2 regions of the Clostridium sp. DFI.1.208 genome follow, and region 1 is predicted to be linked to the other one. Evidence: a T-box and tRNA genes for the amino acid it is inferred to sense, from the RefSeq annotation. Region 1 holds a T-box; the other holds one or more tRNA genes.

Region 1 (15,923 bases):
CGATTGACAAACCGACACAGGGCAGCATCATACTGGATGGGCAGGAGCTGACAGCCATTCGCAATGATAAGCTGGCAAAGCTTCGCAAGGAACACATCGGCTTTATCTTTCAGGATTACAATCTGCTGGATAATATGACGCTGATGGACAATATCGCCCTGCCGCTTTCTTTGTCCAACGAGAAGGCAAAGAACATACAGCAGCGTGTGCAGGAAATGGCAAGGCTGTTTCATCTGGAGGAGCATCTGAAAAAGTATCCGCATCAGCTAAGCGGAGGCCAAAAGCAGCGTGGAGCCGCTGCACGTGCACTGATTCGCAATCCCCGCATTGTGTTTGCGGATGAACCGACAGGTGCACTGGATTCCAAAAGCAGCCGTGAGCTATTATGCAGCCTGAAGACAATCAATGAGGAGCGCAATGCGACGATTCTGATGGTCACACACGATGCCTTCAGTGCCAGCTATGCCCGAAAGGTGTATATGCTGAAGGACGGAGAGATATTTACAACGCTACATGCGGACGCAAAGCGTTCCATATTCTATGAGCGCATCCTGCAGCTGCTCGCTTCCATGGGAGGTGACTGATATGCAGATACTGCGTCTGAGTATTGCGAATTTCAAACGCAATATCCGGTTTTATCTGTCCTATATTCTGTCTCTTTCCTTCTGCGCCTTTATCCTGTATGATTTTCTTGCCTTGATGGACTCCGGACTGCTGGAAATCATGGGGAAAAAGAATCAGGAATTCAGTGATATGATTCTGATTTCTATGATTGTCGTACTGCTGTTCTTCGTCTTTTGCTTTATCTGGTATGCGACCAACGTGTTTTTGAATTTACGGAAGAAGGAAATGGGAACCTTTATTTTCATGGGGCTGGATCAAAGAGAAATCTCCCGTATGTATACGCTGGAAATGCTGTTGGCAGCGCTGAGTGCTCTCTTGCTTGGTATTTGTGCAGGTGCTGTGTTCTTTAAGCTGTTTGCCATGCTGTTTTTTCAGCTGAGTGGTATGGAAGCGGATATCTCTATGCGCTTTTCCTTCGGATCCGCTCTGCAATGTGCCGCAGCCTTTCTCATTCTATATCTGCTTCTTGCTATAAAAGGATATCTTTCCATCGTAAAGACGAGCATCAGGGATATGCTGGAGGCAACCCGTCAGCGCGAGGTGGTAAGAGCTACAGGGCTTCGTGCATTGCTTTCCTCTCTGCTTTCTTCCATTCTGCTGATTGGCGGTTATCTTTGTGCTATGCAGATTGGGGAAATGGACAGCTTCAGCTATATGCTGCTTGCTGTTGTTCTGGTCATTGTCGGTGTGTATGGCCTGTATCGCTCGCTGTTTCCCTATCTTCTACAGCAGCTATCAATGAAAAAAGACTTTCTATATCGAAAGCAGCGGACTTTATGGATCAGCAATCTGGTATTTCGCGTAAAGAAAAATTATCGTACCTATGCCATTGTAACCATTATGATGCTGTGCTCCGTCAGTGCGCTGAGTGCAGGGCTGGCTTTTAAGCAGCGTTATGATGCCATGGTGGCAGGGGAAGGACAATTCTCCTACATTCTGCTCAGTGCACAGCCCATTCCGACAGAAGACCTTAACAAAGCAGCGGCGGCTTATGGAACCATGGAGTATCAGGCAGAGCTGCAGGGCTTTCCTTATACCTATGAGGATGAAAACCATCTGGTCTATACAGATATGGTACTTTCCTATACAGACTATGAGACATATTGTAAAAGCATTCATAAACAGGTGCTTGCCAAGGAGCCGAAACCGGGAAACGGTCTTCGTCTATCAAAGAAATATCTGATTTCCATGGCGAACGAGGATGAGGATATCGTTCCCTTTCCTCAACGCTCTATTCGTATTCAGGAAAAGAGTGAGGAGTATTATTTTGGAATCATGCAAAACAATATGAATTTTATCATTCTGAATGATGAGGACTATATGGCTGTTATCGATGAAAAAACGCAATATATGCATATGCAAATGGTACAGCTGGATACCGCTGTCAATATCAAAGAGCTTCGCAAGACATTGGCACCGCTGAGCGATGGACAGATTTCAGCTATGGGTGTTGATCCCGAAAATGATGATCTGGCATTTATCCGTGTTATGTACGCTGCCTGCGTCTTCATGTTTCTAGTTTTCATTGTATCCTGCGGTGGCGTGATCTTCATGAAAACCTGCAATGATGCGGATGATGATTATGGTCGTTGTCAGATTCTGAAAAATATCGGCATATCGAATAAAGATATGAAAAAAGCCATTCACAGGGAACTGGGCTTCACCTATATCATGCCCCTGCTGCTGACTGCAATATCCAGTGTGTTCATCATTCATGCCATTGAACGGGTTATGCGCACAAACACACTGCTGCCGATCAATCTTTTAACACTGGCGGTTGTCTTCCTGTTCGATCTGATACTGTATTTTGGTTCTGTACAGATGTATGAAAAACGCTGCGGACTTGCGGATGATAAGCAGAGGTAAGGATAAGCATAAAAATACAGCAGGTACGGTATACAAAAAAGCATAGAGAGGAAATGCATGCTGCATGTACAGAATGCATAATATGATAGTCTAGATCTATTCTGAGCACGAAAATAAATAATAGCCTATGCGTCATAAAGCATATACAAGGCTTCTTTTCAATCTCAAATCGGGCAGCTTCAACAGAGATAGAAAACGCTGCATGTATTTGAAAGTAAAGAATTATGTGTAAGCTTACAAGGTCGCTATCTTTCAACCAACTGAAGTATGATTCCTTATACCGGAGTGCTTTTCCGTGTGTGATATCCTGACCGTTTACCGGCCTCCTATAGGATGCCATATACCTTTTGAAGCCTATCCTTATATAAGAAGTATCGTAAAGATAAACGTAGAGCGAATAACAGTATCGCTCTACGTTTCTTCTTGCACGCAAAAAGGAAGCTTACATAGCTTCCTAAAATAACAGATATCTAAATGCTCGCAGGGATACTTAATGGAATACTGTACACGCTTTTTTTGACGAACACTCTTGCATCACCATCATTGAAGCGATACACCGGCATGTCATATGCGGTTATCTTGCCTTCGCTTATTTAAAATCTGGAATCACCCATGTAAGGATATCAAAAATTATACCGATGATTCTGCATTGTTTATCACCTTTGATTTTATCTTTTGCCACATATGCTATTTGTTCGATGGTAAATCCTTCCTTTAACAGCTCTGCTACCTCCTCCTCCGTAAATTTTTCTTTTATTAGTTTCTCTTGTTCTTCCTTTTCAGCTTCTGGCGTTTTTCTTTGCGGCGCTTGTTTATGAATTTTCACGTTTAAGTTTATTTTAAGTTGAATATATAAGTATATTTTTCATTTGGAGCAAATACAGTGATCGCCATTAGCAACAGGTGATAGATGCTGTTTTTTTTCATAATTGCGCCTCCTTGAAATAGTTCTTTTCTCACCTATATCATATCATAAAAACAAGCGATAGCGCTAATTTATTCTTTTTCTTATACTGCAAGAGCTTTGCTTCAATGCCGGTTCTGCCATTGCAATACAATGTATACAATACTGCCGGGTAATGCTTCGTATACCCTCCCACTTCCGTAACAAGCTTTCTTCCTTTTATTCAGCATATGTACACCATTTGAATATTTCCCACACATTTTTTTGTTCTTCCAGTAGCTGTGATGTTCCTGATGTTGTTACCGTCGTTTGTAGCTTGCGGTTAGTCTGCAAGTGGGCAGGAAAGCTGCATCGGAAATAAAATTGGCTACAATTATTTCCTGCATACGGTTGGGGAATACGTGATTCATAAAAAACACAGGGCTTTTTGATTCCCTGTGTTTTTTCCTGCATTCATTTGCTATTCTCGTTCGCTGTTTCTTTGTCTTTATCCTTTGCCGCAGCTTCCTTATCAAAATAAATGCGCAATGCTTTTCCCATGAAGCTGGATGCCCCCTTGCCATAGCGCTGATCCATCTGCTGTATCAATGCTTCATTATGCAGGTAGCTGTCAATCAGCAGCTTTTGATGCTGCATGCCCGGACTGCTGTCACAGGCTTCTTCCTTTGGTATCAGATGCTGCATTTCATAAATAATCTGCTGTACCTGTGTGGATGCGGGATCCCGCCCAACATCCTGCAGCAGCTCCTCCATGAGCTGTTGATTGCGCTTTACATAATCCTGCTGCTTGATATGCTCCAGCTTTTCCATATTCTCTGAAAAATGCTCCAGATTGTACTTCATGGCGTCGGTAAACGCTGCAATGCTTCCATAATATTCGACAGCGGTTTTTGCAATATCCGCATCATGCTCGCGCAAACGGGCGATGATTTCATCAAAGGCGGCAATGCTGCCCCACTGCTGCATAATTTCCTCGGTATGCTCAGCTTTGAATTGCTCCAGCAGCTGCAGGTAGCTTTGCAGCTTAAAATCTTCAAATTCCATACAGGATTCTCCCTTCTCTAATTTATCAAGCAGCGTCAACAGGCGATTCAGCCGATCCCGCCGCTTGATCAGCAGAGCCTTCTGCTTCTGAAATGCTTCTGCCTGATTGTATTCCTTCTGTGTCATAATGCTTTTGATTTCCTTCAGCGGAAAATCCAGCTCCCGAAAGAGCAGAATCTGCTGCAGGGTTTTCAATGCTTCCTCATCGTATAGGCGATAGCCTGCTTCTGTGAGTGCCGTTGGTTTGAATACGCCGATCTCATCATAATATTGCAGGGTCCTGACACTGATGCCTGTCAGCGCTGCGACCTCTTTTACTGTTTTCATGATATCACTCCCATCTTTGCTACATGCTTCCTTTTCCTTTGCGCGCCAATGCTCCCCCTATCCTCCTCTTTATCATACAGTATCACGCAGCGTGAGAGTCAACCAAAAATAAAATTATTTACAAAGCACTGCTGCAAAAGGGGAACCGTAAGGAAGGAACAGAGGCTTGCTGCATGATTTCCATCATAAAATCGGACGGCAATTCATACGATGGATTGAGGTGATCTGGTATGATACGCGGAAAGGTCAAAACGAGAATATCCACTATCTTTCTATGCTGTATTCTTATTTTTTGCTGTATACTGGGCAAGCTCGGTTATGAACAGATCTTTCATCATACCGATATTATGGAAAAAGCCCTGAGCCTGTGGGAGCGTGATTTTACCGTAGCGGGTCTACGTGGCTCGATTCTGGATAAGAACGGAAATGTTCTGGCACATGATATTCCAAGTACATCGGTTATGGTCGTGCCTGCCCAGATACAGGATGCCGATAAGACTGCACAGCAGCTGGCGGATGTATTACAGGCGGATAAGAAAAAGATTCTGTCTACCATAACCAAGCATGTCAGTACCCAGAAGCTGCAGCCGGAGGGACGTCTGATCAGCGATGATAAGGCGCGCAAGCTGGAGGCGATGGATTTACCCGGTGTTTATCTGGTACAGGATTCCCTGCGTAACTATCCCAATAATAACTATCTTGCACAGGTGCTTGGATTTACCGGTATTGATAATCAGGGACTGGCAGGTCTGGAGCTGCAGTATAATGATATTTTGTCTGCGAAAAGCGGTGCGTTGAATATACCATTTGATGCCAAGGGTCATAATGTTGAATTATATAAGGAAAGCTATGAGGCACCGGGCAGAGGAATGGATGTACAGCTGACCATTGATTCCAATATTCAGGATATCGTGGAGCGAGAGCTGAACAATCTGGTCAAGCGCTATAAGCCGAAATCCGCACTTGCTCTGGCGATGAATCCGAATACCGGGGAGATTCTAGCCATGGTCAGTAAGCCTGACTTCGATCCGAATCATTATAAGGATTATTCCAGTGATGTATATAATCGCAATCTGCCGATCTGGAAGAGCTATGAGCCCGGTTCCACCTTTAAATCTGTAACCTTCGCCTCTGCATTGGAGCTGAAGCTGTTTGATATGTTTAAGGATACGTATTACGACCGCGGCTATGAAATGGTCGGAGGTGCCCGCATCAAATCCTGGAAGGCGGGCGGTCACGGGCAGCAGACCTTTTTGCAGGTGCTGGAAAATTCCTCCAACCCGGGCTTTGTGGAAATATCAAGGCGCATGGGACTGGACAATGAATATGACTTTGTGAAGAAATTCGGCTTTGGTGAAAAGACGGGCATTGACCTGCCCGGAGAAAGCAAGGGAATCATGTTTAAAAAAAGTGCGATGGGCGAGCTGGAGCAGGCAACGGTAGCGTTTGGACAGGGCTTGAGCGTCACACCGATTCAGCTGGTTACCGCCTTTTCTGCCATCATCAACGGCGGTACACTGTATACACCATATATCACCAAAAGCATCAATGACCCGATTACACATGATGCAATCCTGGAATATAAGCCGACGGCAAAACGTAAGGTGATCAGTGAGGATACGAGTAAGAAGATGCGCTATGCACTGGAGAGTGTTGTCGCAAACGGCGGTGGCAAGCCGGCATATACCGAGGGCTATAAAATCGGTGGAAAAACAGGGACGGCGCAAATTGCGGAAAACGGTGTCTATTCCACCAGCAACTATATTTTGTCCTTTCTGAGTGCGGCACCGATTGATGATCCGCAAATCGTGCTGTATATTGCGGCAGACAGTCCGCAGAATGACGTGCTGTACGGTGGAACGGTCATTGCGCCGGTCGCAAAAGCGTGCTATGAGGATATCCTGCCCTATCTCGGTGTGAAAAAAGCAGAGGAACAGATTCCGAAAAAGCTGGTCTGGCCGGAAACGGAAAATATCAAGGTGCAGGATTTCAGAGGAAAGAAGAAAAAGGATGTGTCACAGGAGGGCGTCACCTTTACCTTTATCGGCAGCGGCGATACGGTGATGGAGCAGATGCCCGAAGCAGGCACCACACTCAGTGCTGAGGGAGGGGAGGTTTGGATTTATCTTGGAAATGATAAGGTTAAATGAGTTGTTCGCGTTGCTGCATATCTACTGTGAGGATGACCGCAGCCTGCAGGGAATCAGTGACGATACCCGTGATTTGGAAAAGGACTGGCTCTTTGTCTGCCGCAAGGGAAGTGCCTATGATGGAGCGGCATTTTTGCAGGAGGCGCTGGACAAGGGGGCCGTGGTGCTGTGCGACCAGCAGCTGAAGCAGGAGAATGTCTACTACACACCGCATGTGGAGCGCATTACACAAACCTTGCTGGAGCTGTACTACGGAGATTTGTGTGCAAATCTGCATGTGATCGGTATCACGGGAACCAATGGAAAAACAAGCGTTGCCAGTATTATCTCCCAGCTGCTGATCATGGAGGGCTGTCGGGTTCTGCAAATCGGTACCGGGAGTGTCCGCTATCCGAATGAAATCATTGAAATTCACAACACGACACCGGGCTGCTTTCAGCTTGCCAATTATTTCAGAAGAGCGCACAAAGAGCAGATCACGCATGTCGTTATGGAGGTCAGCTCGCACGCCATTGATCAAAATCGTATCAGCTTTCTGCATTTTGACGATATCGTGTATACCAATATCACACAGGATCATCTGGACTACCATTTGAGCCGTGTGCATTACCGCTATACGAAATTCAAGCTGCGTCGGTATCTGAAGCCGCAGGGTACCATTCTGTACAACAGTGATGTAAGCTATATGCAGGAGCTGGTCAACCTTGCACAGCATGCCTGTATCAGTATCGGTATGCAGGCTGCTCATTTTCCGCTGTGTGATGTATCGCTGAGTGAACGAGATCTGTCCTTTCGTTTGCAGGGCTATGATTTTCATGCGCGCTTACTGGGGATGGTGAACGTATACAATCTGGCAGAGGCAATCGTCGTTGTTCACCGGCTGGGCTTTTCCTATGAGCGTCTGCGTAAGGATTGTGAGAAGCTGCTGCCTGTCAGCGGGCGGATGGAGGTTATGGAGGTCAGCGGGTTTACGATCTGGATTGACTATGCACATACTGCGGCGGCAGTGGAGGAGCTTCTGCTTTTTGCCAATTCCGTGAAAAAGGGACGTATCCTGACGATTCTGGGATGTGGCGGAGAACGCGATCGTAGGAAACGACCGGCAATGGCAGCCATCGCAGCAAAATACAGTGATCTTGCAGTCTTCACAAGCGATAATCCAAGAGGGGAAAGTGTAGACCGTATCCTTGCCGACATGAAATGTGAGAGCTTTCCCAACGCAGCAGTATTTGAAAATCGCTACTTTGCGATAAAACATACTATCAAAGTAGCGCAAAATAGTGATATAATAATAATCGCTGGAAAAGGGAGCGAGGAAACCATTACGGCCTTCGGACAGGAATATCCCTTTTCTGATCGGTCCTGCGTTAAGGAACGTCTAGCTAAGGAGGAACTACTTTGGAAATAAAATATCTGCTCGCATTCGGAATCAGCTTGGTGGCAACCCTGGTGGTGATGCCGCTGCTCATTCCGTTTCTACATAAAATTAAATTCGGACAGAGCATTCGCAAGGAAGGACCGCAGAGTCATATGGCGAAAACGGGAACACCGACCATGGGGGGGCTTGTCTTTGTCATTGTGCCCATCATCGTCATGCTGGTTCTGGACTACAAGGCTTTTTTCTCAGGAGAGATGCTGATTTGTGTACTTGCTTATCTGGGCTATGCTCTCATCGGATTCATTGATGATTTCCTGATTGTCGTAAAAAAGAACAATGACGGTCTGAAACCATCTGTGAAGTTTCTGATGCAATCCGTCCTGGCGGTCGTGTTTTATCTGTTTTACCGCTCCATTGCGGAAACGACGCTGATTCTTCCCGTTGTGCATATCTCACTCGAGCTTGGCATTTTGTATTTTGTATTGATTTTCTTTATGTTCACCTGTGAATCCAATGCAGTCAATCTGACGGATGGTCTGGATGGCCTGTGTGCAGGAACCTCCATCATTGCCATCGCACCGTTCGTGATATTTGCCCTGCTGCAGGAAAATAAGGATTTGGCGATGCTGCTGCTGGCAGTCTGCGGATCTTTGCTCGGGTATCTGCGCTTTAACGTGCATCCGGCTAAAATCTTTATGGGCGATACTGGCTCTTTGGCCATTGGCGGTCTGCTTGCGGCAAGCGCCATGATTTTAAAGCAGGAGCTGCTGCTGGTGGTGATTGGCGGTGTCTTTGTTATGGAGCTGCTGTCTGTCGTGATTCAGGTAACCAGCTATAAAGCGACAAAGAAAAGGGTCTTCCGCATGGCACCGCTGCATCATCATTTTGAACTGGGCGGTATGAAGGAGACACAGGTTGTGCTGATGTTCTGGAGCATTGGGGTTGTGCTTGCTGCCATCGGTTTATGGCTGGGGGTGATGTAATATGAAGGAACGTGTCTTAGTGATTGGAGCCGCGAAAAGCGGCGTTGCTGTCGCAAAGCTGTTACAGCGGCATGCTTATGATGTTACGATTACAGATATGAATGCCATACCGGAGCGAAAAGAGCTGCAAGCTCTTGACATCCATGTGTTTGAAAAAGGACACCCGGAGGAATTAAAGCGCGAGGACTACGCCTTTGTCGTGAAAAATCCGGGTATTAAATATACGGTTCCCTTTGTACGCTATTTTGTGGAGCACAAGGTGAAAATTTTAACAGAGGTGGAAATCGGCTACCGGTATGCGACAAAATTCAAATATGGTGCTGTAACGGGGACGAATGGGAAAACCACCATTACCACCATGCTGTATGAAATGCTGAAATACAATCAAAAGGCAATCGTGGCAGGCAACATTGGCTGGCCGCTGAGTGAGCTTGCACTCGCCTATGAAACGCAGGAAAAGGATGTCGCTTTGGAGCTGAGCAACTTTCAGCTGCTGGGCATTGAACACTTTGCGCCGAGTGTCAGCGTCGTGTGCAATCTCGCACCGGATCATCTGGACTATATGTCGAGTGTGGAATCCTATTACGAAAGCAAGATGCGCATTTATGAGAACTGTGCAAAGGATGACTGGTTCCTGCGCAATGTGGATGATGAAACCGTCATGCAGTATGCGCAGCATATCCCATGTACCGTGATTGATTTCTCGCTGACACGGCAGGATGTTGACCTGTATCGAAAAGACGGTGCAGTATATCTGCGGGAGCTTCTCCTGTTTGAAGAAAAAAACTTTCATGTCGTCGGCGACTATAATCTGTCCAATGCCATGATTGCATCCTGTATGGCCTATAAGCTTGGTGTATCCGTTTCTGATATTCAAAAGGCGATTGCCGCCTTTTCACCGGTGGAGCATCGTCTGGAATATATCGGCGAGAAAAACGGTGTAAAATTTTACAATGACTCCAAGGCAACCAATACGCATGCGGTTATGGCGGCGTTGAACTCCTTTGATAACAACATCATTCTGCTTGCCGGCGGACATGACAAGGGCATCAGCTTTGCGGATTTGAAGCAGTATGATGAACGCGTCAAGCTGTGTGTGGCCTTTGGGGAAACCGGATGGCAGTTTCAGAATATCTTCTCCCGGGTTCAGGTTGTGGAAACCATGCAGGAGGCACTGGATGTGGCAATCGCGCACAGTAAGGCGCAGGATATCGTACTGCTGTCACCGGCATGCTCCAGCTATGACCAGTTTCCCAATTATGAGGTGCGCGGAACCCTGTTCAAGGAAATGGTAACTAAGTGGCTGCAGGCATAGGTCTGAAAAACAAGCTTATGTAAACGTTCGCAGCTGCTGCAGCGCTGAAAAAGCCCTTTTCTTACAGAATTGTTATCGTTTTTTCTAGGGGAAAGGTTGTGCTTTACCTCCGTGTGGTTTACAATGGTAGGGAATGAAAAAAGGAGATTACATTATGTTTCTATTTGATATGATAAAAGCGGTTCTGCTCGGTATCATTCAGGGAATCACGGAGTGGCTTCCTGTCAGTAGCACCGGACATATGATTCTGTTTAACAGCTTTTTCCCGATGAGCTCATCGCTGGCAAAGCCGGATACCGCAGAATTTGCATTTTGGGGATTGTTTCTGGTCGTGATTCAGCTGGGATCCATACTGGCTGTCTGTGTCCTGTATTTTCATAAGCTGAATCCATTTTCACCAAGAAAATCCATCAGTGAGAAGCGCTCCACATGGGATTTATGGTTTCATGTGCTGGTAGCGTCCATTCCGGGTATCATCGGTATCTTTCTGAATGACTATGTTGAAAAGTATATGAACAATGCCATTGTTGTGGCGATTGCTCTGATTGTATTTGGTATCGGCTTTATCGTGCTGGAAAGCACCAAGCATCATCCGAAATATCGCAAGGTGGGAGAAATCACCTATCAGACGGCCTTTCTGATTGGTCTGTTTCAGCTGATTGCGGCTTTGGTTCCCGGAACCTCACGAAGTGGTGCTACCATTTTAGGGGCTTCCATTCTGGGCTGCTCCCGTTTTGCGGCCAGTGAATTTTCTTTCTTTATGGCAATTCCTGCCATGGCCGGAGCCAGCGGCTTGAAATTCATAAAATACTTCCTGCACTATGGCTTATCAATGAGCGGAGGGGATATTGCACTGCTTGTTGTCGCAAGCATCATCGCATTTATCGTATCCATGTTTGCGATCCGCTTCTTGATGAATTATATCCGTAACCATGATTTCAAAATCTTTGGATATTACCGTATCGTCGTAGGTGTCGCAGTGTTGATCTGTTATTTCCTCGGCGTACTGAACTTAAGTGCAATCTGATGCAATCGGATACAAGGATGGTATATTTGATGCTGACATCCAGCTCGTGCTTTCTCTCTAGCATGAACAGCGTCATGACTCGGACACAGAAAAGGATGCATACTCAAAAAGATGCATCCTTTTTTTATCGTCTGTAGACAACCTCAAAATCCTCGAATACAACCGGCATATCCTCACAAAACGAATAACCCAAGGCATTTCCTTCCTTTGTGAAAAAGGCACGATGACCTTTTTGCCACGATTCCAGCGTATCGTCCTCACCCTCCCGCATACACAGCGCAAAGGGTATCCTTTTAAAGGGAAGAATCGTAATGGCTGTGGTTTTGATCACACAGAAGGGAGTACCTGCCCAGTCGGTAAGAATACTGAAGTCATTGACCTGCGGTATTCGTTCCTGCTGTATTTCATATGCATAGAGGCTGCTTGCAGTCGCTCTTTTTTTATTCGTGAGCACCAGCTTTAGCAGATGGTCCGCAAGCGCTTGTGTCAGCTCAAAATGAAAGGCTTCCTGATACGTGGTAGAAAGGGGAAGTCCAGCCTCTTTTAGAAAGGATTCCCAAAATTTTTGTATTTCCATCCAGCTATGCTTCCTTCAACCGCAAAACGGCTACGGTTTCACCGTCACACAATTCGTTATTTTCACGAAAGCCTGCTGCATAATATAAGGCACGGGCCCCTGTGTTTTCTGCCTCGTAGGAAAGCCACAAGAACGCTGCTTTCCCACAGGGCATCGTTTTTACAAAATCGATGGCAGTCTGCAGCGCCTGCTTCCCAAGTCCTTTTCCCTGCCAGGCTTTATCGATCATAAACCGCCAAATGGAATAATTATTCTGTGCGATTGGTGGATCACTTTCTTCCTGTCGTCCATAGCCAAACATGACAAAGCCAATCAGATTTTCCTCATCGTAGATGCCAAACGGCAAAGCGACACCACCTTCTGTGATGGTCGTATATGCCTGCAGGATGCTCTCTGTATTGGTAGCCACAAAGCTTTGCTGTTCATCATGCACCTTTAGCCGAATAATGGACCAGATATTGCGGCTGTCAACCTTGCGTAGTGTTATCATCAAAATCTCCTTTGCTGTATGGTAGCAGCTGGTATGGTATACATCGCTTTTATTCCGCATCCTTTCGTAACAGCTTGTCGAGCATATACTCACGGTTATTGATAAACATTTCGGTAATCTGATAGGACGCGGTCTGCTCATAGGTGATTTCTTCGATGATTCCATCATCAAAGCTTAAAATCTGTGCCTGCGGAATACCAAGCAAAATCGGGGAGTGTGTTGCAATGAGAAACTGTGATCCCCCCTTCGCCATCGTGGACAGCTGTATCAGCAGGGCCAGCAGGCGCTGTGGGGACAATGCAGCCTCCGGCTCATCCAGCAGAAACAAGCCGGCGTCCCGAAAGCTTTGGATAAAGGATAGAATACTCTCACCATGAGAACAGGCATGCAGCCGCTTTCCCTGATAGGTCGCATAATACTCCTCCGCCCTTGTCGCTACATTATAGAAGCTCTCCGCCCGTAAAAAATAAGAGCAGGCTGGTAAATAAGGACCACGGATCATATGGATTCCCTCATAGAGCGTCGAGTGGGTATCCATCGTATGGAATCGGTAGTTTTTTGTACCTCCTTCCGGTTTACATCCATATGCAATGGCGATTGCTTCCAGCAGCGTGGACTTTCCAGACCCGTTTTCCCCGGTGAAAAACGTGATCTGATTACGAAACTCCAGTGAAGCAAAGGTATGCAGAGCCGCAATATTCTGCGTGTAATCCGTCACCCTGTTCCAGTCGATAGAAACACTGCGCAAAAATAAATTGTGCATTTCAACACCCCCGATCAATAAGAGTATCATATCATAAAAGCATAAGCAGGGAAACCACGACTGCGCATTGCTGAAAAGGTGTCATGAAAATTCTTGATTTGTCAGCTGGAGGCTGTGTACGCATGTTTGAAGGAAGCATGCTGTTAGCAGTGGCTGTATGCTAATACACATGCGCTGCAACTAGCAGAGACATGAGGATACGAGCTGTAGGAAAGCTGAGGAATAAGAAAAGCATTATGAGATGAATTGCATTCTGCGTACTCATAATGCTTCTATACCAATGGAATTCTCTACAAAGCGACAGACAATTGCAATTCGCTAGAATAGCTGGAAGCCAATCTTCTTCTTCACCTTCATCAGCTTCCTGTGTGCAGAAAGTCTGGCCTTTTCATTTCCAGCGGTAATCACCTTTTCCACCTGTCCGCTGGATAGGATTTCCTTGTACTTCACCTGCAGCTCACTTAAAAAATCAAAGACTGCGGCACCGACTTCCTTTTTGAAATCACCATAGCCCTTGCCTGCATAGCGCGCTACAATGCTTTCCATGCTTTCTCCACTTAAAGAGGACAAAATTGTCAGGAGGTTGGAAATACCCGGCTGCTTTTCAGGATCATACTGAATGATACCCAGAGAATCGGTCACAGCAGACATGATTTTCTTACGTGCAACTGCCGGTTCATCCAGCAGGTCAATGGTACCCTTTGGATTCTCTTCGGATTTGGACATTTTCTTTGTCGGATCCTGCAGGGAATAAATTTTCGCACCGATCTTGCTGACAAGCGGTTCCGGAATGACGAAGGTATCACCGTAGCGGTTGTTAAAGCGCTCTGCCAGATTTCTTGTCAGCTCGACGTGCTGCTTCTGATCCAGACCAACCGGAACATAATCCGCATCATATAACAGAATATCCGCAGCCATCAAAGACGGATACGTAAACAGCCCTGCGGTTATACCGGTTTCACCCTTTGCCGTTTTATCCTTATACTGTGTCATGCGCTGCAGCTCTCCCATATAGGAATTGCAGGTCATGATCCATCCCAGCTCTGCATGCTCATGCACATCACTCTGTAAAAAGATGGTTGCCTTTTCCGGATCCAGTCCGGCCGCAAGGTACAGGGCGATGATATCCTTGGTATTCTTTTTCAGCTCTGCACGCTCCTGAGGAACTGTGATTGCATGCATATTCGCAATGAAGACATACATTTCGTAATCATCCTGGTAGGCTACGAAATTCCGTATGGCCCCAATATAGTTTCCGAGTGTTAAACGCCCGGTTGGTTTGATGCCGCTCAGCATTCTTTTCATATATAACACCTCCATAAAATAAAAAAAGTACCATGTAGGGACGCTGACAGCGTGGTACCACCCGACTTATTCCATTGCCTTACTTTTTTGCACAATGGAATCACTTGCCTGTAACGTTAAAGGCTTCTACGGTTCCCGCAGGAACATGCTCCAAAGACCCAATTCATTTTACAGGCTCCTGCTGACTTGCACCATATGTCAGCTCTCTGACAAGGAACGGCAGTAAAACTACTATATCTTCTTCTCTGCATTTCTGATTCCTTATTATCATACTATTATCAAATATGAAAAACAAGGAAAAAAGCAAAATATGCAAAAATTGCTTTCCTATTAAAATACAATGAATTATAATAGATATATGTGAAGGAGGCAGAGAAGATGATTATTTTATATACTTCGCCTGGGTGTGCTAGCTGTAGAAAAGCAAAACAATGGTTAAAAGACAATGATATGAAATACATTGAAAAGAATATTTTTACAACACTGCTGAAGGAGGATGAAATCAAATACCTTCTGCAGAGAACAGAAAATGGTACGGAGGATATTATATCCACGCGTTCCAAGGCATTTCAGGAGCTGCATAGAGATTTGGATGACATCTCAATCAAGGAGCTGGTGGATATTATACAGAAAAATCCATCTATCCTGAAGCGCCCGATTATGATCAATGAGAAGAGCTTTGTTGTCGGATATGATGATGATGAAATCACGGCACTTGTTCCTGCTAAGCTGCGGCTTACTGCACAGCAGGCATGCAATCCAAACTGTGCAAACTATCCGATCTGCGGCAGGGTTCGCGAGGAAGCATAAGAGCTTTATACAATAGAAGCATAAAACAGAGCTGTGATAGGCTGTCTTCAGGCAGGGAGTCACAGCTTTTTATTGCCTTTTGTCTTATTTTATTTTATAAACGGAGAAGGAAAAGCTCCTATATAATAGAGAAATAGCTGTAAACAAACCATGTAACCGTTTACGATTGATAATATTGAAAAAAACATAAAAAAAGTGCATTTTATCGTTGACACAGGGTATGATTCGTTGTATTATATACGAGCGCTGATGAGTTCAGCGGCAAACGAAATAGAAATTTCGGTCTTTGAAAACTGAACAGGAAACGTCAATTATTTGAGAAAACAATATTCTCGGTATAACGATAACTAAAATGAAATT
Region 2 (15,923 bases), on a different contig from region 1:
TTTTGTTATTTCCCACAGACGTTGTTCCGAATAGTTTATTGCTGTTTTAACTGTCAGCACTTTATCTGAAGAGTGATTGTATTTTTACCGCATGCGATTATTTATTGATGTTATCATGTTTTTGGTTTTCGTGCTTTATCCAAGGTAGTGACTGCTTCTTACAGCTTCCGTCCTCTCGTACAAAATGGTATCTTCCTGTGATTCTATCCTTCGTCAGTAATGCAATGATCTGCTTCTTACAGCTCCTGTTGTCTTTCCGTATAAATGAGATGCTTTCTGTGATTCTTTCCTTTGCGCTTTATCAGCGATATGCGTGGAGCATTCTTGATAACCGCTTGCCAAAGCAATACCGTACAGTGTTCAATCCTTGCGTGATTACAGTCCATGCACCCTTACATATTTCATGAAAGCGGCTCTGCTGCCGGCATCTGCGTTTTTCTTTTGGAGCCTGCAGATTTTACATAGAGAAAGATGATACCTCCTGCAACAAGCTGGATATGATATGTTGCCACACGCCACAGTATCATGACACTACTTGCTTCTGTTCTTCCAAACAGAACAGCAAATATCAGGATAAATGCACTTTCTGTCCATCCGGTATCCCCGGGAAGAGGTGTTAAGGCATTCAGCATATGAATACAAGCAGACATCAACAAAACATTGATCAGATCAGAAAGCGTCAAGGGTACATGCAGCGCCAAAGCAGCCACATAAGGAATTGCATAGAAAATCGTCATACGTAAAAAATTCAGAAGCACAGCCTCCACGATCATGCGGCGCTCCTTCTTCAGCTTTTTGATTTCCTCATTAAAATACAAAATCTGTCCCTGCCATTTCTCCAGCGTATATGCCTTATTTTTCACGATATGAAAACGAAAGCCGATATTGACAATGCCGCGGCTGATTTTTACATACAGTCTCGGGAATCTGGCCATCGTCCATAAGATCACAATAACAGAGGCATTGATAGCAAAGCCAAGCAGCACCAGAAAAAAGTAGAGCTGAAAATGCTCCAGTGCATAAGAAAAGCGTGTAAGCAGCAAAATGGTCACATAAAACAGAACGGTACTTTGGTAAAGGAAAAAATCCTTCCATAATACGCTGGCGATATCACTGTACTGCATATCCAGCTTGCGAAATGCATAGGTCTGTGCCACCTGCCCGCCGCCCAATGGTGTAACGCCATTGAAAAAAGCTGCAATATACGCATTGTGTATACCGTCCCATATGCGGATATCTGCTTTATAGGGCTTTGCAATCCGATATAAGACGATTCCCTGAAGCAGGTAATACGCAGTACCCAGCGCCGCGATACCTAACATCCAATACCAGGGTATATGAGAAATATTATATAAAACCTCTGCACAATCATCCTTTAACGCAAACCAGCAGGCAAAGGCTGTCAGTGACAGAAGCAATAGAATCTGTAGTATTCGTTTTTTCCAGGTAGTCTGCATAAAACACCCCGCTTTCTAAGCTCTCGAGTAAGTATAGCAGTTAAATCTTAACTTTCTCTAAATATTTTCATATCATTCTTCAAATCTTTTTCTACTCCTGCTTCCTTTATCCTGACATTTCCTGTCCCTTAAAAAGATATGCAGCAGCTTGCGTCTTTATTGCACGATATGAATTCCCTCTTTTAAATGATACGAAGGGCTCAAAGAAATCATGCAGGATGCCCTGTTATCAATCCCCATGTTTTTCCTATATGAAACACTCGAATAGCTTATTGCAATCCCGATCCATATGTTATAATGGAAAAAAGGCTTAAACATACAAAGTGAACATTCTAATACCATTATGCTGAAAGTAGGGGCTTTTGCATATCCTCCATAGTGGGGAGCCATTCCGAGTTCCAGTATGCAGACCGACAGAAAGCAGGTATAGGCTGTTAGAATGATAAATTAGATAAGCTCCATTCATTGTAGGAATCGATATGATGCTCTATACGTGTTATATGGCATGAGCTGTCTTTGCTTGTAAGAAAGGATATACGCATATGCTTCTGGATATATGTGAAGAACACAGAAAACGCTATGGCTGGCTGATTCGGCAGAAAAGGATAGCACTGGGCTATACCCAAAAGGAGCTTGTTGAAAAGCTGAATCATGCTGTTTCGCTTCGCAGCTACATCGCCTTGGAAAACGGAAAAGCGCTGCAGGATATGGATATCTATGATCAGCTGTTTGCCCTGCTTGGTCTCCAGTATAATTATGCATGTAATCCCGATCCCCTGCTGGCACCTTTTCTGGAAAAGCTTTTTGTAAGCTGGAATGCTTATGAGGAGGAGACATGCTGTAGCTGTATCCGCAAGCTGATGCAGCTTCTTTCTCCCTATAGACAATACAGCTGGGAGACCGTGGTTTTAAATAGTCTTTCTATCCTGCTGGATGCTTTGGAAAAGGATAGATTACTGAAGTCAGAGGAATATGACTGGCTGATGCAGTTTCATAGCGTACTGCCAAGAGAATTGGAATCTGTTTATGCTACCATCCTGTATCGCTATCAGTATAACCTTCCCCATGATCGAAAGCAGCTGCGCAGACTACTAACCTTATTTCCTATGCTTTCTCACCCTGATTCTGTGCAAAACTGTATTACCTATGCGCTTCATCAGACAAATCTGGAGCATAATGATCTGCCTGCATGGAAGCAGCTGCAGAGGTTTAGAAAGCAGGAGGAGCACAGCGGAAACTGGACAGCATTGTTTGATTTGTATCACTGGCTTTGCCTGATCAGCGCCCGCATTCATGTGCCGGCCTTTGAGGGCTTGCACAGGAAATGTGAAATGCTGCTGCAGGAGCAAGCTATCAAAGCAGAACGCATAAGCATCTATTATTTCAATCTATCGGGTGTTTATCATAACCAGAAGGAATATGAGAAGGAGGAATATTATCTTTGCCTGTTTCTGAAAGATCGTACCCGCCAGCTTCTGCCATTTATGTTTTGGTATATCCACAATCAGCGTCTTCAAGGAAAAGAGATTGAAAAGGTTCTGGCGCAATCCTATGATATGCGTGATTGCAGTGAACGTTTGCAGACTCTATGGGGTTTTTTTGAAATATTGCCTCATGTGGATGCACAGACTTCCCAGAAATATCTTATGAAGCAATGTCTGCCGTTGCTGAGTGAGCTTGCTGTGGAATTTCAAATCGTTTTTCTTCATGAGCTTCAGCTTTTGATCCCCAAGACCAGAAATTACAAGGATCTGCATCTTTATATGAAACAGCTGCAGCTGTGATCAAATCCCCTTACTCAGCTTACCTGCGTATTTCAAGTGATGGAAATTGCAACGGCTTTGAAGCTTCCTTTTCTGAGAAAGTCTTACTGCACCTGATCAGGAATTCATCAGCTTAATACCTCTTTTTTCAGCAATCTGCAGATTTTTTATGAAGAGGCGATACTTCCTGTATACTATTGGAAACAATAGGAGGTAGCATTTATGGAATTACAAGAATTGTATGAACACTTTGAGGAGGAAAAAAGACTCTTTCGCGGTTATGCAAGTCAGGTCGAATACCTGACAGCCATGCACTATATTCATCAATATGCTAATACACAGGCGCAGATTCTGGATATCGGTGCAGGCTGTGGCGCATATTCTCTCGCCTTAGCGAAGGAGGGGTATTCCCTTACCGCGGTGGAACCGGTCAAAAAACATGTTCAGATAATGGAAAGCAGAAAAACAAAGGATATGGATATCACCATTCTGGAACGTGATGTCGCACATCTGCCAAAGGACTGGAATTCAAAGTTTGATATGGTTCTCTGCTTCGGTCCCCTGTATCATCTGTCGGAAACTCAGCAGCAGCTAGAGGCTATCGAGGCAGCCTGCCGGGTATGCAAAAACCAGGGCATCCTGATGTTTGCCTATATCCCACATGATATGGTTATGGCATCGGAAACCATGCATGTGGAGGGATTCCTTATGCAAGATGAATTTGATGCGAAAACCCTGCAGCTTCACAATGACCCGTTTGTGTTTCATGACGAGCAAAGCATTGATGAGCTGTTTCACTCCTTTCCTTTAGAAAGGCTGAAGCATGTTGCAGCAGACGGCCTTGCGGAATTGATGAGTGAGCGTATCAATCGCTTTACTGCAGAGGAATTTCAGGTATGGATGCGATATCATTTGAAAACCTGCGAAAAGCCATCCTTTCTGGGGCACAGCAATCACAACCTTTACATTGCACGGAAAATCAGCCGTTAGCTGTTCCCGTTCATACAGGTCAAAGAACGAATGTAAAAAGCTTTCTAAATCTGTTGTGTACGCAATATAGAGGGAAAGCTTTTTTTGTCTTCTGTGAATGCATCCAGATGATTACCTTATGCTGTACATATCCCAATCTGAATACTTACAGGAAAAAGAAGGTAGGAAATCACAAGAACCTCGGAAATATGACATCTGCCGCATAGTTCATAAAAAGCACGGCCATGGCAGTGCATATAATATGGTTTAGTAAATTCGCATCGCAGTGATTCTGACCAAAATCTCATAGTCATCACTCTTTTTTTCATGTATAATGAAGACGATATAGATATATAGAAAAGGGAGCGTGCTGTGATATGCAGAAGCAAGAAAGTAAAGAGCTCTATGAGCAATTTCGCCGAAAGATTGAAACATCTGCATGGATTATTCTGCTTCTAATTTTTCTGTTGGAGGCAGCAATCGGCATTATCTGGGCCTGCAACGGCTGGATTTCAGAAGGGGATGATCCGCTAACCTATAGCGTGAAATACATAGTAGCTCCTACCGTCATCAATCTGATTGCCGTCAGTCTTTATCATTACACAGAGTATCATACCGGCATATCGGCAGCCAGTAAAAATTCCCTGCTCATCATGACCTTTACCATTATGTGTCTGACGATTTCCATCGTACATAACGCGGTTCGCATCGCCTCTATAAGCTTTCTTCTCCCTATCTTTCTAAGTGCAATTTTCGCTGATATAAGGGTAACAAGGAAAGCCTTTGTTTTAAACAGTATGTGTTATCTTGGTTGTATGCTGCTCAGCTATACACTGGCACAGCCGCAGAATCAGCGGTTTTTGACTCTGGATATCATTGCCGGAGCAATCCTGATGGTCGCCGCGTACCTGATTACGCGCAGCATTCTGCAATATGAACAGAGAACACGCAGCACGCTTGTTGCCTATAATAAGGAACAGGCGCTGCTGATCGAACAGCTGCGGATGGATGCCCTGACGGGGCTGTTTAATCACAATGCCTTTTACAAGCTACTGGAGGAGCAAATTGAAACAGCTGCGGAGTGTGATCAAGAGCTGGTTCTCGCCATTCTGGACATCGATGATTTCAAAAGCATAAACGATACCTTTGGTCATACACGCGGCGATTGTGTGCTGCGCGAGCTTGCGACAATCATGAAGGAGCTGGAAAACGAGCATACCATTCCTGCCCGTTATGGCGGTGAGGAATTCTGTGTACTCTTCACGAATGATACACTTTCGCAAGCAGAAAACAGAATGGATGTCTTACGCCAACGTTTTGAGAATCTGAGAATCGAGGAAATACAGCAGCATCAGGTCACCTTCAGTGCCGGTATTGCGGCCTACAAAAATAAATATCATACGTCCACAGTGATGATCAATGCTGCCGATGAAGCCTTGTACATGGCTAAGCGAAGTGGTAAGAATCGGGTGGTTGTATATCAAAGGGATTAGATTATTTGCAACACCGCATACAGAGACTGCAGGATGCTTACAAGGCACATCAGGATCATGACAGACCACCTTTTCGACAGGTCTGTTTTTTATGCCACTCTTTCTGCGATACCCCAGCATATCTAATAATTGTATTTGCATGGTGTGAAAATCGTCAGATACAAACAGCGATACAGTAGCATGCACGTTCTAATATTAAAGTTTATTCATATTTGCATGGTATAAGAATTGTCAGCTGCACACAGCTATGCAGGAGCATACATGTTTTAAGTGCATGTTTAAACAGAGCCGTATATACTCTACATTTCATAAACAATGTGCTTTTCGTTTCCGTTCAGATAAACAAAAAAAGCCGCTCTTTGGATGTGAAGAGCAGCACCATCGGGAGTAAATAGAGAAGATTGATGGCATGGTTATTGTATCACCTTTTCCTGTATATGCAAACTCATTTGCTCATTGTAGCTTTGTGTTGCCCATATGATTATTTCTGTATGACAGTCTTTGGAAAGCAGTATTACTTCTTCGCTGTTGTCCTGGTGGAAAGGCACGTACATGATGTGCATATGCATTATCGAAACAAATCCGTTTGTATGACTGGTGCTCTGAGATCATTCACATAGGGCCGTATGCTGCACCTCTTCAGCATTTCAGAAGTCATGTCCGCAATACGCGAAAAGCGATGTGCATTACCACCGATATAGCAGAGACTGCATCCTGAGAAACGAAGTAGCCAGGTGGTTACGATTCAGTCCAATTCATAAATATGTGATTTACGTATGAACTATTAGAATATGGGGCTAATGCAGCAGGTCCTATATTTTCATTTACTCTCATATGCTGATCCTTCTCAATGTTTCAAAGGGCTGTGAATCGTAACATCAGGTGTCATGATTCCTGTATTTTTTACAATTTTCTTATTGCCATAAATCTTTTTCTGTGATAATATAATAAAGCGTTAAAACATAGGGGTATAGTACAATGGTAGTATAACGGTCTCCAAAACCGCTGATGGGAGTTCGATCCTCTCTACCCCTGCCAGTTTACATCTTCAGATGCTCATTCGAGCGTCTTTTTTTTCATCATTTTTGGGAAATTCAGCAGGAGCATAGGCAACTGCTGTAGTTTCTGATACAATTCATACAGGTGATATATATGATTGAGCTTCCCGAAGCAAGAACAATAGCGGCGGATTTACGCAGAGAAGTACTTGGAAAAACCATTCAAAGTGTGTCCGGAAATTTCACGGATCACAAATTCACATTTTATTATGGAAATCCAGACACCTATCACGATCGACTGAAAAACAAAGCCGTAACTGCTGTAGTAGAGCGCAGCTTCTATGTAGAGCTGGAGATTCAAGACGAGATATTAACCTTTCGTGACGGAGCAAACATCCGGTGGTTTGCACAGCCGCAGCAATTCAAAAAAAGCAAGCTGCTGCTTATTTTTACAGATGGGAGCTGTCTGCACGTTACAACCTCTATGTATGCGGCAATTCATGTTTTTCCAAAGGCGGAAGGATCACAGGATGCCTACTATGAGACAGAGCTAAAAAGCTGTTCTGTGCTGGATGAGCGCTTCACCTATGACTGTTTTTTAAGCAAGCTGAATCATGAAACAGAAAAGCTGTGTGTAAAGGCCTTTCTCGCGACTAAGCAGAGGTTTGTCGGAATCGGAAACGGTGTCTGTCAGGATATCCTGTTTTATGCGGGACTGCATCCGAAACGAAAAATGAATACACTGACTAAGAATGAAGTATACGCCTTGTTTTCCTCAATGAAGCAGACACTGCAGCGAATGGTGCAGGAAGGCGGCAGGGATAGTGAGAAAAGCATTTATGGTATAAAAGGGGGATACCACTGTGTGATGTCTGCAGGACATTATAAGGATGGGTGCCCGACATGCGGCGGTGCTATTCAGAAAGAGCATTATCTGGGTGGAAGTATATATTATTGTCCACACTGTCAGAAATGAAAAAGCCGCCAGCTGCTAACAGACCGACGGTTTCTTTGAGGATTCCATATCCAGAATTATGGAATTAAATGAATATGCCACAATATACAGGTGGTAAGTGGCTGTACTTACTATATCATAGGTGAGCGAAAGCAATCCTAAATAATATATAAAGCTTTTATAACAAAGGCTGTTCATTCTATACCTAACCAAGAAGCACGCTTTGTTTTCCCTGCACTCTCTTTATTATCGTATGAAAACACGCATGCGCTTCAGACTTTCAAGCGTGTTTTTTCTCATACGTAAATCACTGCCAATGATTCTCAGCTCACTTCTGTGCTTTCAAATACTTGAGAAGACCGCTGCAGCCTTCCATCACATCTGTAAACGTAGCATCAAAATCACCGGAATACCATGGATCGGCAATCGCCCCCGGACGGCTTGTAAAATCAAGCAGCAGAAAAAGCTTATGCTTTGGATCGCCATGCACGATACGTTCCATATTTCTCATATTTGCGCCATCCATACCGATCAGATAATCATATTTTTTATAATCCGATTCAAGTAGCTGGACAGCCCTGTGATTTCCTACCGGTATTCCTTCTTCACGCAATTTACTGCGTGTTCCATAATGAACCCCGTTTCCAATTTCTTCGCGGCTTGTGCCGGCGGATGAAATATAAAATTGCTCCTGCATTCCTTCTTTTTTCACCAAATCCTTCATTACATATTCCGCCATTGTGGATCGACAAATATTGCCGTGGCATACAAATAATATTTTTATCATACTCTCTCAGCTCCTTATGCCTATGTATTTTATGCAACTACGGGTTTATTCCATCCGGCTGACATTATATGCCTGTCAATTTCATCAGGGATGCCTCCCAGGCACTGCAATATGTGATGTTACTGTCATTGACACCTAGCATCATAAACACGCTTAGCAAGTGCTGTTTTCATCACGAATATTTTTTGCATATGCTAAAACCGCAAAAGAATCTCCTCCTGCGGTTTTTATCAGCTTTCAACTTCCTATTCAGTCATACATCCGAAATGCATATCCGTTTTCCGGTTCGCCTATGGGATATCCCAGGATTTCCTCTGCTCTGCGCTGAAACTGCGCAAACCACGCATCCCATTCCTTTTGAGGAAGCTCTGCGTAAAACTGCAGACCACTTGCCTCCAGCGAAGCCTCAATCAGCTTTCCGTCATAGCCATACCATTGCGGGCAGCCATCACTGAAGCCTCGATAATGCGGCAGCTGTGCAAACATTACCACCAGCTCATTCCATAAGCTTTCCGGTATGGAATAATGTATATTCAGATTATGATTATGTATGTCCATGTATGATTCTTCTCCTTGTTAACATTTACGTAATCGAATGCTACTGTCGCTTATACTGCTTTCTATATCATCATCGCCTCATATTCTCTGACAACCCAGTACAGAATAACGACACTTCCACAGCTGTCATTGAGCAGCTTCAGAGAATGATTCACACGCTGAAGCAGCACGCCTCGTACAGGTTGCGGCCGTATTGATCAAATGCCTTCTGCATCCAGAAAGGAATCGGCGCTTAGGTGGAAGATCACAGCATTTCAGTCATTCATAAAGGGCAAATTGTCAGACGGCGGAGTCAGAAATAACTGTCAGATATCCGGATGTATATGCCTGCTCACAAACACCACTGTGGAAACAGTTCCCGATGACTTGCTTATATACATCACGGGTTTATGGCAATCCACGATTTTCTTTACAGTATCCTTGCGCAAGTGCACAGACGATCGATATGACTGCCAGCATATCGGGTGTAGCATCATCACGAACTTCATACGGTATGCGACGCACATCCATATCCGGATTCCGTGCTGTTTTTCTGGCGCCATGCAGTAGTGGCTTATCTATCGGACAGCCCATACCACCCGTGCTTCGTGAAAGAATTTCATTTGCAGCTACAGCAGTGAAATTTCATGTATCCGAAAACCATGCTTCTCTTTCATATCCGGCCTCCCTGCTACCGTCCATGGTATCATGAAATGCGCAGATTGACAAATCCCTTTCTACAGATTTTTCAGTTTTTCCAATATTTCATCATATTCCTTCTCCAACGCTTCCCGATCAGCTGTCGCGCACATAAGCTGAAGCGCTATCTCACTTCTGCGCATATCCAGAAGCATTCGCTTTGTCGCTATATCCGGATCCCCCCGCTCCTGCTTACTTTTGCGTTGCTTCACACGATCCTGCGGCATGGAAAGCGTATGCTCGCGAAGCTCCCATACCTCAGTTGCGACCTCCCTGATAAATGCCGCATCATGAGATACAAACAAAACACTCCCCTCATAATGCTGCAGCAGTGCTGTAATGCAGCGGATGGAAGGAAGATCGAGATAATTGGTCGGCTCATCCAGAAGCAGAAGATTGCTGGCACCAACCATCAGCTTTGCAAAGCCAAGCCGCATCCGCTCTCCACCGCTTAACACAGCTACCGGCTTTTTTAAATCCTGCTGCTGAAATAATAGCCGGTCTAAAACAGTACGCACGATTGCCTCACATTGCACACTGTCCGCCATGGCATTCTCATATACGCTTTGCTCATCCTTCAAATTTTCAAACTGCTGAAACAGTCTGCCGATTTTCACCTTCGGTGCCTTCCATATTGCCGGATTCCCCTGTACAATCGCATTGAGCAGCGTTGTTTTACCACAGCCGTTTTCTCCGACAAGGGCTACTCTGCTATGATTTTTCATAAAGAAGCGCACATCCTTCAGCACATCGTGATCCCCATAGGAAACACACAGTCCCTCTGCTTTTAACAGCCATTTACCTTTCGGCAAATCCAGAGCCTGTACATCCATCGCAATCGCTTCCTCTTCCTTTATCACCTCTACCCGTTCCAAATGCTCCATGCGGCTTGCAATCGCATCCGCCTGCCGATACATCGCCTTACTAATACCGTCCTTGGACTTTCGCAAAGCGACCTTTCCCCGCATTTTTCGTTCACTGTTTGAAACATTGCGCGGCTTTCGCTTCGCCTTTTGTGCCTGCTTTAATTTCTGTTCATACGCCTTTTGCAGCTGGTGACGCTGCTTCTCGATCGTATCATAGCGATGCTGCAGATATTTTCTCTTTTCCTCTGTTTGCTGAAGATAGCTTTCATAATTACCTTCATATATGTGCAGCCTGCCATCCTTTATTTCAATGATCTGATTACATACCTCCTGAAGTAAGGAGCGCTCATGTGTAACCAGTACAAAGGTATCCATATTCTGCAGAGCCTTCTTCACAAATGCAATTCCCTGCTGATCCAGATTGCTTGTCGGCTCATCCAGAAGATATAGATGACAGGCGGTGCTCAGTACGTTTGACAAACGCAGCCTCTGCTGTTCCCCACCACTGACATGCTTCTGCGCCTGCAGCCGGGAAACCGATAGCTCCTTCATCAGCTTTCCATCTCCATAGGAAACCTCTTGTGACAGCTGTTCAAAATAGGAAAGCGTACAAAAGCGGCGCACAACGCCCTCCTCAACCTCACATGCACCCTGTAATATTCGCAAAAGTGTGGTTTTGCCGCTTCCGTTTGCGCCAATCAACCCAATCCGCTGACCCTGATGAATCTGCCATAACGGTATATGGAGCAGCTCTCTGTCGTGAAATCTTTTTATTACATGCTGTAATTCTAATAGCATAGAATCCCTCCCTGTGGGCGGGTGGATTATCATATATAAAAAATCTATGTCCGATATCTATCTCCTGCATATGGCATGCACCGGAGTATAAGAAAAGAACAGGTCGATAAAAACACTATGATAATATAATCCACAATCCGCAAAACAGTACATACCCTTCGGTATGTCTGATGTTTTTCACGTTTCTGTAAATTAGATTATCAAATTCTCATCGCCGCTGTTCCTCTGTCTTTCTTTATTATTCCTCTTTATTATACGATAGGGCTCTCATACGTCAAGCATTTTTTCCAAGACGGCCCTTGACAGCATGTTCGTCCTGCCATTCCTTACGCACAATGTTTCTTTTTCCCTTTGAAGCATATCCCGTTTTCATCGCCTTTGCTGCATACTCTGCAGGTAACCCCAACTTCTACAAGCAGTGCAGCGTATTTTTCATATTCGTATGTCTACATTACGACGCCTGTTTCTCCTGCAGCTGCAGCCACGCAGCAAAGTCATCCTCACAGGTTTTGTAATCTGATGACCAAAAACGGCTTGAAGCCGCGCCCTTTCGCATGTAATACACGCCGGGAGTCGCATAGAAATCTGGAAACAGCTGCTGCAGCAATTCCTTCTCTCTATCTGTCACTGCCTCATCCAGCGTTACCATATAGATGATACCGCTGTGCTTCTCTTTCCAAGCAGACAGCATGGATCGAACATCCCTGCAGGAGGAACACATGGACTGCGTAAGGACAACAGCAAAGCTGCGCTGCTCCTCTGTCATCTGTTGAATTTTCTGCACAGACGCAGGCTCTACAGCAGCCTGTTGCCGACTGCTGCCGGCACAGCCGCATACAAACAGCATACACACGATGATCATCCATCGATACACCAGCTTCACAGCATCACCTCCTACCCCACATTTTTTCACAAGCGCCGCCGGTATGCAAGCGGCTGCCCGCACTTTACAAACTCTTAACAGTAGCGGATCTGTTCTTTATGGAAAAACATTTCATATACAAGGACAAATTAAGTGAAAAAGATGGTACAATAATAAGATGAAAGCAGGGGTGTATGTATGGAGTTTACCAATGCACAAATCCGGGATTTTGCCGGAAGTGATGAACAATATGAAAAAGCGAAAAGACTGGTGGATGAGCAGCGAATCGTATCTTTGGATATCGATGATTTTTCTTCCAAGGAAATCATCATGGTCAACGCTACCATTAAGGATGGAAAGGACTACCGGGAAGTCAATATGTCCATCGACAAGGATGATGTAACGGTACGCGCATATTTATGCAGCTGTCCACAGCATGGGAAAAACACATTGTCCTGTGAGCACTGTACGGCTGTTTTGATAAAGCTGAATGAGGAGCATGAAAAGAAGCAGAAGGAGACGGATGCACATACCGCAGTTCAGCAGCATGACAGCTATGCCATTTCCCTTATGAATGCTTATGAGGAACAAATCATCTATTCCTCGCTGGCTATGAATCTGAAGCAGGCGATCCACATCGAGCCTGTTTTGGAAATTCGTCAGCGCACCATTCTGGCACTGACGCTGAAGGTGGGAAATGCAAAGCGCTATATCGTGAAGGATATCGCTCAATTTCTGGATGATATTCGCCATAATGTGAAAAAAAGCTATGGTAAGGAGCTGGAATTTCTGCATAACCGTTTAAGCTTTGATGAAGAAAGTCAAAAGCTGATTGACTTTATGCTGCGCCATGAGCATGATGTCCTCTATTTCCAGAACCGCCATGCACTGGAGCGTTGTCCGCAGGCCCGTAACCTGTGTATGACGCCGGATGCGCTCGATGAATTTTTCAAGCTGTATGCCGGAGAGGATGTCATGCATCGTATGAAGGAAAAGATGCTGATCAATATGCGCTTTCTGGATGAGAATCCCAAGCTATCCATGGAGGTGAAAAAACTGGAGGATGACTCCTATGAAATCGCCTTGAGCTCGTTGAACTATCGCATATTTGAAGGCCGCAGCCATGTGTATCTGTTACTGGATCACATTTTGTACCGCTGTGATGCCGATTATTCAAAAACCTGCAGCCGTCTGCTGCAGACATATCTGGAAAAGAAAAAGCCGCTGCTGTTAAGCAGTGACCTCATGCCCACCTTTTATAATAATGTCATTATGAATACCCGCCGGCATATCCCGCTGAGAGGGGTGGATATCTCTGCCTTTGCCCCACTTCCTCTGGAATGCCGTCTGTATATCGATATGCCGAAGCACAATGTGATTTCCGCACGTCTGATGTATTGCTATGGAAATGAGGAATACAATGCATTCAGCACAAGTGCCCTGTCCACCTCCAGAAATTTCAATGATGAAATTGCGACACGGCTTGTCTTTACTCGTTACATGACCCGAATTGATGCAGTGGAAGGCATTGCCTATATCGAGCATTCACAGGACGCCATGTATGAATTTCTGAATCAGGGGCTAAAGGAGCTGGGCAACACCTGCGAGGTATTTGCTACAGATAAATTTAAAAAGCTGCAGATCAAGGAGAGTGTCAATATCTCCATGGGTGTCCGCATTGAAAGTGATTTGCTGGAAATCAATTTTGATACCTACGATTTCCCTGTCAATGAGCTGCAGGAGGTCCTTGCCTCTTATCGTATGAATAAGAAGTATTACCGTATGAAAAACGGCTCCTTTGTCAACATAGAAGACAGTGCACTTCAGGAGCTCAGTGCGATTCTGGATGGTATGCATGTGAGTGAAAAGGAAATCAGCAGCGGTGTGATCAAGGTTCCCAAATATCGTTCCCTGTATATTGACAACAGTCTAAAGGATAGCGATATGATCAAGGTTGATCGAGATTCCTCCTTCAAGGATATCATTCGCGGGATCCGCAATGTGAAGGACAGTGACTTTGCAGTTCCTCCTGCACTGAAATCAACGCTGCGTAATTATCAGAAAACCGGTTTTCGCTGGATGAAAACCATGGCTGCCTATGGCTTCAGCGGAATATTGGCGGATGATATGGGAATCGGTAAAACCCTGCAGGTCATCACGCTGCTTGAGGATGAGCGGCTGCACAGCAAAGACTCCCTGTCGCTGGTCGTATGCCCGTCTTCCCTGATTCTCAACTGGCAAAGTGAAATTGAGAAATTCTCCAAAACGCTGACAAGCATCATCATCAGCGGCTCCAGCGATGAGCGCAAGGTACAGATCCGCAGCTGTAAGGACTATGATGTCGTTATCACCTCCTACGATTATTTAAAGCGGGATATCGAGGCCTACGAGAGTCTTACCTTCCAGTATCAGATCATTGATGAAGCTCAATATATCAAGAACCACAATACCAAGAATGCCATCAGCGTAAAGCAGATACAGGCTCGCCATCGGTTTGCCCTGACCGGAACACCGATTGAAAATTCTCTGGCAGAGCTGTGGAGTATCTTTGATTTCCTCATGCCCGGCTATCTGTATACCTACTCCTATTTCAAGAAGCAATATGAACTACCCATCGTCAAGGAAAACGATATGGGGATGCTAAAGGAGCTGAAACGCATGGTTGAGCCGTTTATCCTGCGGCGTGTGAAGAAGGATGTCCTCAAGGAGCTGCCGGAAAAGGTGGAAAACACCATGCTGATTGAGCTTGATGAAGAAACAAGAAAATTATATATGGCCAATGTATCCCTTATACGGGATGATCTAAACAAGAGCTTTCAGGAAAAAGGCTTCGCAAACAGTAAGATCATGATTCTCAGTATGCTGACAAGACTGCGCCAGCTATGCTGTGATCCCCGTCTTCTGTATGAAAATTATAACGGTATTGGTGCTAAAATCAGTGCCTGCATGGAGTTTATTGAAAATTGCCGGGAATCCGGAAAAAAGGTTCTGCTGTTCTCACAGTTCACATCGCTTCTATCCCTGCTGGAAAAAGAGCTGGTTCGTCAGGACATTCCCTACTATCTGTTGAAGGGAAGCACACCGAAGCTGCAGCGGCAGCAGCTGGTGAACAGCTTTAACAGCGATGATACCCCCATCTTCCTGATTTCTCTGAAAGCGGGCGGTACCGGATTGAATTTGACCAGTGCGGAGGTGGTCATCCACTTTGACCCTTGGTGGAATGTATCCGCCCAAAATCAGGCAACCGATCGGGCCTACCGCATCGGTCAGCACAACAATGTACAAGTTGTTAAGCTGATTGCTAAAGATACCATCGAGGAAAAAATCATGCAGCTGCAAAGTCTGAAGCAGGATCTCAGCGATTCCATCATTCATAACAATGAGGGAATCATCACCAGCATGAGCAAGGAGGAGCTAATGAATCTGTTTTGATGCTCATATATCCCCTTGGTGAAGGTATGCACAGAAGAAAGCCTAGTATATCTGGAGATTTCGTTGTTGTTGCATACATCAGCAATGAAATGACGCTTGCAGAGCCAAAGGACAGCTATCAGTCCGCAACAAACGTTTTGTTAGATTTCAGCTAAATTTCAAGCCGCTCTCTTTTTTGACCGCACTGTATAGCGCAGTGTGAAGCTTCCATATAGTATAATAGGACGCAGATCGTTGGAAGCTCTTTCCATGTACTGCGTCTTTTTCTTTCCCCTGCCTTACGGTAACGCAAAGGACCTGTCAAAGC

The links. The T-box of region 1 lies ahead of trpS (tryptophan--tRNA ligase). A T-box ahead of a tRNA ligase gene usually reads a tRNA of that ligase, here a tRNA-Trp.
Region 2: it encodes a tRNA-Trp, which carries the amino acid that the T-box ahead of trpS (tryptophan--tRNA ligase) is inferred to sense. The anticodon was not compared.

Annotation. Positions count from the first base shown of each region.
Region 1 is NZ_JANGCA010000019.1:68,629-84,551, forward strand. Features, by position in the region: gene NE665_RS11595 (ABC transporter ATP-binding protein) at 1-584, shown strand, start outside; gene NE665_RS11600 (ABC transporter permease) at 586-2,490, shown strand; gene NE665_RS11605 (hypothetical protein) at 3,080-3,316, opposite strand; gene NE665_RS11610 (MerR family transcriptional regulator) at 3,848-4,765, opposite strand; gene NE665_RS11615 (penicillin-binding transpeptidase domain-containing protein) at 4,996-6,915, shown strand; gene NE665_RS11620 (UDP-N-acetylmuramoyl-L-alanyl-D-glutamate--2,6-diaminopimelate ligase) at 6,899-8,323, shown strand; gene mraY (phospho-N-acetylmuramoyl-pentapeptide-transferase) at 8,314-9,276, shown strand; gene murD (UDP-N-acetylmuramoyl-L-alanine--D-glutamate ligase) at 9,278-10,591, shown strand; gene NE665_RS11635 (undecaprenyl-diphosphate phosphatase) at 10,746-11,618, shown strand; gene NE665_RS11640 (ASCH domain-containing protein) at 11,743-12,195, opposite strand; gene NE665_RS11645 (GNAT family N-acetyltransferase) at 12,200-12,685, opposite strand; gene NE665_RS11650 (AAA family ATPase) at 12,735-13,448, opposite strand; gene trpS (tryptophan--tRNA ligase) at 13,767-14,753, opposite strand; T-box leader at 14,787-15,008, opposite strand; gene spx (transcriptional regulator Spx) at 15,132-15,563, shown strand.
Region 2 is NZ_JANGCA010000021.1:61,129-77,051, reverse strand. Features, by position in the region: gene NE665_RS12380 (lysylphosphatidylglycerol synthase transmembrane domain-containing protein) at 402-1,457, opposite strand; gene NE665_RS12375 (XRE family transcriptional regulator) at 2,000-3,241, shown strand; gene NE665_RS12370 (class I SAM-dependent methyltransferase) at 3,443-4,210, shown strand; gene NE665_RS12365 (GGDEF domain-containing protein) at 4,567-5,682, shown strand; tRNA gene NE665_RS12360 (tRNA-Trp) at 6,647-6,720, shown strand; gene NE665_RS12355 (DNA-formamidopyrimidine glycosylase family protein) at 6,835-7,656, shown strand; gene NE665_RS12350 (low molecular weight protein-tyrosine-phosphatase) at 7,964-8,422, opposite strand; gene NE665_RS12345 (hypothetical protein) at 8,672-8,980, opposite strand; gene NE665_RS12340 (hypothetical protein) at 9,368-9,553, opposite strand; gene abc-f (ribosomal protection-like ABC-F family protein) at 9,697-11,322, opposite strand; gene NE665_RS12330 (hypothetical protein) at 11,774-12,205, opposite strand; gene NE665_RS12325 (SNF2 helicase associated domain-containing protein) at 12,383-15,616, shown strand.